Regions from separate parts of the Mesorhizobium sp. M1322 genome, predicted to be linked through region 4. Evidence: predicted binding sites of a transcription regulator. Region 4 holds the regulator's gene; each other region holds the start of a gene.
The links. The regulator PhoB, encoded in region 4, activates phosphate uptake and scavenging genes when phosphate is short. The targets are predictions, from matches to a motif close to TGTCATNNANCTGTCAT.
Positions count from the first base shown of each region.

Region 1 (2,201 bases), on a different contig from region 4:
GCTCGATGTCGTGTTGATCTCCAACAATCTCGGCGATGCCAAGAGCCTGATCACCCATCCGGCGACGACGACGCACAAGAATCTGAGCGACGAGGCGCGTGCCGAACTCGGCATCGGGCCGGGCACGCTCAGGCTGTCCGTCGGCCTGGAGGACACCGACGACCTGCTCGAAGACATCGAGCAGGCTTTGAAAACCGCCAGATAGGGATATACGCACCAGGCGGCGGCGCTCTCATCGTCAAAAGCAGGCGCGGTCAGGCGCCCGACGGGGTCTCTTCCAATTCCGCAACGGCGCTGGTGTGGATGGTCATGGTGTTGCCGCGCCAGTCGACGGCACCGCTGAGCCAGCCGCGCGCCCAGATGGCGGGAAGCATCACGTCCCGCGCAATCATCGCCGGGACCATGCGCAGCGACAGGTGCCAGCCCTTGGCCGAGGCGAGAGCGCATTCCGGGAGATAGGCGGCTACGAGAACGGCGATGGCGGTCGCCGACAGGCTGAAGCCGGCGCCGGCCGCAGCAACCAGCGCAAGCGCCAGCGGCGCCGCCGCTCCGATCAGGATCTCGGGTGCGAAGAACAGCGGGAAGGTGACGCGGCGCAGGCGTGCCCAGCGGGCTTGGCGCGACCAGATTTGGTCGAGCGTGCGCAAGCCGAGCGGCTGCTCGAAAGGCGAGGCGACGAGATTGACGCGCAGTCCAAGCCCGTTGACCAGCTTGGTCGCGGCGGCATCCTCGGCGATCTCGGCGGCAAGCGCACGGATGCCGCCATTGGCATCGAGCATGGGCTTGTTCCACAACATGCTCTTGCCTTGGGCGAAACCGAGGCCGAGCGCCTCGCCGGTATATTGCCAGCGCGCCTGCAGTGTGTTGAGGAAAGCGCATTCGACCTCCGCCCAGAACCCGTCCGGCCGCGAGCCGATCGGCGTCGAGCAGACAAGGCCAGTATCGGGCCGCCATGCCGCCATCAGATGCTGGACATAGTCCCTCGGCATCAGGACGTTGGAATCGGCAAGGATGACCCAGCGGTGGCGCGCGGCCTCCCAGCCCTTCACGCAATTGTTGAGTTTCGGATTGCCGCTGATGCGGTCGTCGCCAACGAGCAGCCGGGCCGGCACGGCCGGAAAGCGAGCAATCGCATCGGTGATCGGCCCGACCACCGGGTCGTCGGCATGGGCAACGCAGAAGATGAGCTCATAGCGCGGCCAGTCGAGTGAGAAGGCACGATCGAGCGTTTCCTCGGTAAACGGCTCGACGCCGCGCGACGGCACGACGATCGACACCGGCGGCGCCTTGCCGGCTGGCGGCGCGATCCTGCCAGGTCGCTTCAGCTTCAACGAAGCGAGCAGGATGCTGGCGAGATTGACAAGAAGCAGAGCTGTGGAAAGCAAGGCGGCTGTGACTGTCAGTTCCATTGATATCTGGTCACTCCAGAAAAAACCGGCCGCATGAAAGCCGTTTCAACAGTTCGACAGAATGCTGAGTCGCCCTCCCTGCACACCATCATTGTCACGTGTCACTTAAATGACATTGTTCTTCGCCACCTGCGCGCAAAGGAGTCGGGCAATGACGGGAAGCACCCCGTTGACCAAACTGCGGAGAGCGTCGAATGTTCCGTCTGCATATTGTGGAGTAATTTATGTACAGCGCCGTCACGCGCAACATCGAAGTACAGGTCAGGCCGTTCTATCTGGAAGATCGCTCCGACCCGTCGGAGAACCGCTATGTCTGGGGCTACCAGGTGACCATCGACAACCAGTCAGATGAATTCGTGCAGCTTCTGTCACGCTATTGGCACATCACCGACGGCACCGGCCGGGTCGAGGAGGTGCGCGGCGCCGGCGTTGTCGGCGACCAGCCCGAACTCAACCCCGGCGACAGTTATCAATATACGTCTGGCTGCCCGCTCTCGACGCCGTCCGGCATCATGGTCGGCCACTACACGATGCGCAACAAGCGGGGCGAGACGTTCGACGTCGCCATCCCCGCCTTTTCGCTCGACCTGCCGGGCTCGCGGCGGACGGTGAACTGACGCTCACTTGGGTTCCTCGCCCCCGCAAAGCGGGGGAGAGGTGGCCCGGCGAAGCCGGGACGGAGAGGGGGACGACATTCGCGAACCCAGAACCGGCAAGAGAATGGGCGCAAGACTAACAATGGCAAGGACACATCAAGATTCCTTGAACAGCGAATTCCCAGCCGCCGCGAAG
Region 1 covers NZ_JAMYLP010000001.1:52,179-54,379, forward strand. Annotated here, with positions in the region: gene NKH12_RS00260 (O-succinylhomoserine sulfhydrylase) at 1-205, shown strand, start outside; gene NKH12_RS00265 (ceramide glucosyltransferase) at 255-1,409, opposite strand; gene apaG (Co2+/Mg2+ efflux facilitator ApaG/CorD) at 1,634-2,026, shown strand.
Region 1: NKH12_RS00265 (ceramide glucosyltransferase) is a predicted target of PhoB. The motif match lies at 1,508-1,524, and genes of this name have one in related genera.

Region 2 (2,201 bases), on a different contig from region 4:
GCCAAGCGGCACCCGCGCCAGCTCGCGCAGCGTGGCCGCCTCCTTGAGCACGACCGCCTCCGGCCGCACCGCTGCCGGCAACAGCCGGTCGAGCACGCCGAGCTGGCGAAGGATGCGCGTGGCATTGGGTGAGAGCTGGATACCGGCGCCGGCCGCTTCGAGGCGCGGTGCCTGTTCGAACAGCCGCACCAGATAGCCGCGCTCGGAAAATGCCAGCGCCGCAGTCAGTCCGGCGACTCCGGCTCCGGCGATAACGACCTGCCGGGACCGGGTGTCGTCCATGGGGATGGCGTGCGCGTCAGGCGGCCTGGTCGATATAGAGGCATCCCGCAGGCTGCGTTTCCGTGGCCTTCAGCTTTGACGAATAGCGATAAAGCGTCGAGCAATAGGGGCAAACCTTTTCATTGTCGTCGCCCATGTCGAGAAAAACATGCGGATGGTCGAAAGGCGGGTTGGCGCCGGTGCACATGAATTCCTTGACGCCGATGTCGATCGCTGCATAGCCCGCATCATTCTGGAAATGGGGAATGGAACCGCCTGCCATCGTCGTCTCCTACATTTGCCGCATGACCCATGCGCAAAAATCAAAATTCCACCGCGTCCTTTGCGCGTCCAAGGGCGGGCCGCGCTGTAGCCTGGATTGCATCTGTATCATAAGCTGTCTCTTTGCAAGATCGATGAAATCAAACTGTCGTAAAAGCCTGTCACAGGATAAGCTAAGCCGGTTAAGGCATGGTCCGAAAACCGAATTCGGTTTCGCTGGGGATCATGCGTAGCTTAAGAGTGATAGAGCGTCCTTTGCGCGTCCGCAAAGACGCGCGACGCTGCGGCCAGCGGGTGCGAAACGAGCAGGAACCATGAACGAACTAAAGCCGGTGCAGAACGAATTCACCACTGTCGAGGTGGCGAGCCCAGAGGGCGGCAACCCAGATCGCTTCGTCAACCGCGAGTTTTCCTGGCTGCAATTCAACCGCCGCGTCCTCGAGGAATCGCTGAACGCCAACCATCCGCTGCTCGAGCGGGTCCGCTTCCTGTCGATTTCGGCCGCCAATCTCGACGAGTTCTTCATGGTCCGTGTCGCCGGTCTCGCCGGCCAGGTTCGCGAAGGCATCAAGCTGAAGAGCCCGGACGGCCGCACCCCCGAACAACAGCTGGAACAATTGCTGCGCGAGGTCGAGCGCCTGCAGGAGGACCAGCAGAAGAGCCTTTCCGCGCTGATGCTGCTGCTAGACAAGGAAGGCATCGAGAGCATCAGCCGCGATGCGCTGACCAAGGACGAGAAGACCTGGCTTGAAGATCATTTCCAGGAGCAGGTGTTTCCGGTGCTCACACCGCTTTCGATCGACCCGGCGCATCCGTTCCCGTTCATTCCCAATCTCGGCTTCTCGATGGCCCTGCAACTGCGCCATCGCAGGAATGGCGAGGAGATGAGTGCGCTGCTGCGTCTGCCGGTGGCGCTGAAGCGTTTCATCCGCTTGCCTGACCGCAAGCGTCATGTCCGCTTCATTCCGCTGGAAGAGGCCGTCGGTCTCTATATCGGCAAGCTGTTCCCCGGCTATGAAGTTAAGGGCTCCGGCACATTCCGCATCATCCGCGACAGTGACATCGAGGTCGAGGAAGAATCCGAGGATCTCGTGCGCCTGTTCGAGACGGCGCTGAAGCGCCGCCGCCGCGGCTCGGTCATCCGCATCGAATTCGATAAGCTGATGCCGGCCGAACTGCGCGAGTTCGTCGCCGGCGAGCTTGGCGTCTCGTCGAGCCGCATCAGCGTGCTCACCGGTCCGCTGGCGCTCAGCCAGATTTCCGAGATCGTCGCCATCGCCCGCGACGATCTCAAGTTCACCCCCTATAATCCGCGCTTTCCCGAGCGCATCCGCGAGCACGGCGGTGACTGTTTCGCCGCCATCCGCGAGAAGGACATCATCGTTCATCACCCCTACGAATCCTTCGACGTGGTGGTGCAGTTTCTGCGCCAGGCGATGGCCGACCCGGAAGTGGTGGCGATCAAGCAGACGCTCTATCGCACCTCAAACGACAGCCCGATCGTGCGCGCTTTGGTCGACGCGGCGGAGGCCGGCAAGTCGGTGACGGCGCTGGTCGAGCTCAAGGCGCGCTTCGACGAGGAAGCCAACATCCGCTGGGCGCGCGACCTCGAGCGCGCTGGCGTTCAGGTCGTGTTCGGCTTCCTCGAGTTGAAGACC
Region 2 covers NZ_JAMYLP010000004.1:22,213-24,413, forward strand. Annotated here, with positions in the region: gene NKH12_RS02450 (FAD-dependent monooxygenase) at 1-282, opposite strand, end outside; gene NKH12_RS02455 (zinc-finger domain-containing protein) at 299-544, opposite strand; gene NKH12_RS02460 (RNA degradosome polyphosphate kinase) at 858-2,201, shown strand, end outside.
Region 2: NKH12_RS02460 (RNA degradosome polyphosphate kinase) is a predicted target of PhoB. The motif match lies at 679-695, and genes of this name have one in related genera.

Region 3 (2,201 bases), on a different contig from region 4:
ATCGCCCAGGCGAAGCCGGCGCACCAGCCGGCCAGCACGTCGGATGGCCAATGAACGCCGAGATAGACGCGGCTGATGCCGACCAGCAGGGTCGTCAGCACCGCCAGTGCCAGCACATAGATCTTGGTCGTTCGCCCAGGCAGGAAGCGCGACGCCATGCTGCCCAGCGTCAAATATGTCACCGCCGACAGCATCGCGTGGCCGCTCGGAAACGAAAGCGATGCCACGTCGGCGAGATGCGAGACCAGATCGGGGCGCGGCCGGTCGATTCCGAGCTTCAGCGTGCTCGACAGGGCCTGCCCGCCCGCCACTGCTACGAAAACGAGAAACGCTGGTCCCGGCCTGTGGATCAGCAGCAGATAGACAATCACCGCCGCCGTCATCAGCACGAGCACGCTGGCGCTGCCGAGGCTGGTGATGTCGCGCATCGCCCCTTCCAGCCACAGAGGTCCGATCGGATTGTCGGGCTGGCCAGCTTCACGGAAGGCGAGCAGGATTTCTGTGTCGAAGGCGTGCGGCGTAGTGTCTCGCGCCACCTCCATCAGTTCCTCGAACCCCCACAGTCCGCCAGCGATGACCAGTCCGGCCAGCAGCACCGGGAATTCGATCCAGTTGAGCAGCTTGCTTGCGGTATTCTTCATCGGCCCAATCGTCCTACAGCGCCGCGCGTCCTTTTGAACGCGCAAAGGACGCTGTAGCACTTTAATTTTTTGCGCATGATCCTTTCCGAAAATCGGCTCCGATTTTCGGGGTCATGCGTAATTACAATTTTTGCAGATAGGGTCCGAGTGTGATCAGCGCCACAGCTGCGACGGCGAGCACGATGCCGGTGGCCTGCAACGCATTGACGCGCTCGCCGAAGAACACCAGGGCCACCACGTTCACCGACACCAGTTGGATCACCGCCGACAGGCTGAACGATACCGACATGCCGAATTCACGGATCAGCCTCAGCATGATCAGATTGCCCGCCGAATAGAGCGCCAGCGTCAAAACGATCTTGCCAAGGGTAGGCGCCAGTCCCCATTGCTTCGCCGCCGTCGCCGCCAGCAGGAAGATCACCGTTGAAATGCCGAGCTGCCCCAGTCCCCAAAAACTCACTTTTTGTCCCTCTCGAAGCGGTGCTTCCGCGCCTGCCGCGGATCTTGTTTCCGAAGCGCCGGTCGCGGTCAAGCGGGACTGATCCTGGACACGAAATCGGGGCTGGAAATTGGCCGGCAACGTCATCAAACTGTGATCTCCCGGCGATACGCGGTCAGTCAAGCAACACGCTCCAGCCATCCCAAGAAGCCAGAGGCAGGCCCCCATGACTGAACATCGCTCGACCGGACATCTTTCTCCAAACGCTCATTTCCGCACCAGCTTGCTTGAGGAAAACGATGGGCCAGGAGCCAATCCCACAGCCAACCAGACGATGGGCGAGATCATCGCCGCGCGCTTCTCGCGCCGTGGTTTCCTGCAGGGATCGCTCGCGGCAACCGCCATCGCTGCTACCGTCAGCCCGCTCGCGCTGATCCTCGCCGACAATGCCCGCGCCGCCGCCGGCTCGGCCTTCAGCTTCGACGAGGTCGAGGCAGGCGTCGACGACAAGCATCATGTCGCCGCCGGCTATGACGCCGACGTGCTGTTGCGCTGGGGCGATCCGCTGTTTGCCGATTCGCCGGAATTCGATCCGACAAAACAGTCGACGCAGGCCCAGGAAAGACAGTTTGGCTACAATAACGACTATGTCGGCTATATCCCGATCGACGGCTCGGCCGAGCATGGCCTGCTGGTGGTCAACCACGAATACACCAATCCGCATCTGATGTTCCCGGGCCTTGTCACCATCGTCGATGGCGAGGCCAAGCAGGCGCCGCTGAGCAAGGAACAGGTCGATATCGAGATGGCCGCGCATGGCGGCACCATCGTCGAAATCCGCAAGGTATCAGGCAAATGGCAGGTGGTGCGCGACGGCAAGCTCAATCGCCGCGTCACCTCCAACACCGAGATGGCACTGTCCGGCCCCGTCGCCGGCCACGACCGGGTCAAGACCAGTGCCGATCCGACCGGCACGAAGGTCTTCGGCACCGTCAACAATTGTGCCGGCGGCGTCACGCCCTGGGGCACCTACGTCATGGCCGAGGAAAACATACACGGCTATTTCTCGGGCGAGCTGCAGGAAGGCCACAAGGAAGCCGCCAACTACAAGCGCATGGGAA
Region 3 covers NZ_JAMYLP010000049.1:16,853-19,053, reverse strand. Annotated here, with positions in the region: gene NKH12_RS18425 (phosphatase PAP2 family protein) at 1-641, opposite strand, end outside; gene NKH12_RS18420 (hypothetical protein) at 763-1,101, opposite strand; gene NKH12_RS18415 (PhoX family protein) at 1,307-2,201, shown strand, end outside.
Region 3: NKH12_RS18415 (PhoX family protein) is a predicted target of PhoB. The motif match lies at 1,222-1,238, and genes of this name have one in related genera.

Region 4 (2,201 bases):
CATGGACGAGCTCGCCGCCGCGATGGTCGCAGCCTCGATCCGCGCGTTGCTTGCGTCAGACAATGCGATGGCGCAGCGTGTCGTCTCGGACGACGCCATCATGGATGCGCGGCAGCGCGAACTCGACGATAGCGCGATCACGCTGATCGCCAAGCGGCAGCCGATGGCGCAAGATCTGCGCGCCGTGGTTGGCGCAATCCGCATGGCCGGCGATCTCGAGCGCATCGGCGATTTGGCCAAGAACATAGCCAAGCGGGTCAGCGCAGTCGGGCAGAGCGCCACGCCGCGTAATCTGTCGCACGGTATCGACGCGATGGCGGATCTCGTTCTTGTGCAGCTCCGCGGGGTGGTTGAGCACTATGTGTCGCGCAATGCCGGCGCGTTGAAAGAACTGCGCGCCGATGACCAGAAGATCGACGTGAAATACACGGCGGTTTTTCGCGAACTCCTGACCTACATGATGGAGGATCCGCGCAACATCACCGCCTGCACGCATCTTCTGTTCTGCGCCAAGAATCTCGAGCGTATCGGCGATCATGTCACCAACATCGCCGAAAACGCCTACTTTGTCGTGACCGGGCAGCAATTGCCGGCGGATCGCCCGAAGCTAGACGAAACGATGATGTCGGCGCCAGCGACATGACAGGAGTGACCGGCCGATGATCGCGCCGCGCATCATGGTGGTGGAGGATGAAGAGCCGCTGGGCGTCCTCCTTCGTTACAATCTGGAATCCGAGGGTTATCAGGTCGAGGTGGTGACGCGCGGCGACGAGGCCGAAATCCGGCTGCAGGAAAACGTGCCCGATCTTCTGGTGCTCGACTGGATGGTGCCGGCGGTTTCCGGCATCGAGCTTTGCCGGCGCCTTCGGGTGCGTCCGGAAACCGAGCGGCTGCCGATCATCATGCTGACCGCGCGCGGCGAGGAGAGCGATCGGGTGCGCGGCCTTTCCACCGGAGCCGACGACTATCTGGTCAAGCCGTTCTCCACGCCGGAATTCATGGCCAGGGTCAAGGCGCTGCTGCGCCGCGCCAAGCCGGAAGTGCTGTCCAGCGTGCTTAAGGTCGGCGACATCGTGCTCGATCGCGAATCGCACAGGGTCTATCGCAAGAAGAGCGAGATCCGGCTCGGGCCAACCGAGTTCCGGCTGCTCGAATTCATGATGCGGCACCCGGGTCGGGTCTTCTCGCGCAGCCAGTTGCTCGACAATGTTTGGGGCGAGACGATCTACATCGACGAGCGCACGGTGGACGTCCATGTCGGACGGTTGCGCAAGGCGGTCAACAATGGTCGCATGCCTGATGTCATCCGCACCATCCGCGGCGCGGGCTATGCGATCAGGGAAGACTAGCTGATATTCAGGGTGATGCCGGCCTGCGACCGGCGGCTTCCTGCGCTTCCGCTCATCACGTACCCAAAAGTACGCTCCGCTCCGGTTCTCGGAACCCACCATTCTCGACTCGGCCTGACCTGAATCAACGCACCCCAAGTCGCGATCCGGCGATCCCTGCCTTCGAATTCAAGCCACGTTCTTTCCGACCGAGCCGGCTCGCGCCTGGATGCCCGGCGCGAAAATCTCCTGGTCGACGAAGCTCAGCGCCCGCATGGCACAGCCTTCGCGGATCAGCGGCAGTTCGTTCGGCTCGGTGTCGAAGGAAATCGAACCCGAATGCTGGCCGCCGGCGGTCTGGGCGATGGCCTCGCGCAGGGCCGGTTCGATCAGGTCGAAGGCGGCAGCGCTGGCGCCGACCATGGCGACCGGCGCCGGATCGATCAGCGCGAACAGGCTGCCGAGCCCGAAGCCGAGTGCTTCGCCGGCCTTGCGGTAGGCTTCGCGCTCCGGTCCGTCCGTCTGGCGCGCCTGGGCCGCCAGTGCCCGCATCTCGGCGTCGCTGACATCGGCGACCGGCTCGGCGTTCTCGCTCAATTGCCTTGCGTTGCGCCAGATGGCGTAGTTGCCGGCATAGGCCTCGACGCAGCCACGCCGCCCGCAGCGGCAAAGCGCGCCGCCCGGCCGATGGATCATGTGGCCGAATTCACCGCCTGAGGAATGGGTGCCGGTGAACAGTTCGCCCTTCAGCACCAGCCCCATACCGATGCCGTGCGAGAGCAGGATGGCGATGAAATCGTCGCGGTAGCGATCCGGGTCGCGCCAACGCAGCGCCACGGCCATCATGTTGCAGTCGTTCTCCATGATGGCCGG
Region 4 covers NZ_JAMYLP010000025.1:24,595-26,795, forward strand. Annotated here, with positions in the region: gene phoU (phosphate signaling complex protein PhoU) at 1-643, shown strand, start outside; gene phoB (phosphate regulon transcriptional regulator PhoB) at 660-1,349, shown strand; gene NKH12_RS12300 (ROK family protein) at 1,518-2,201, opposite strand, start outside.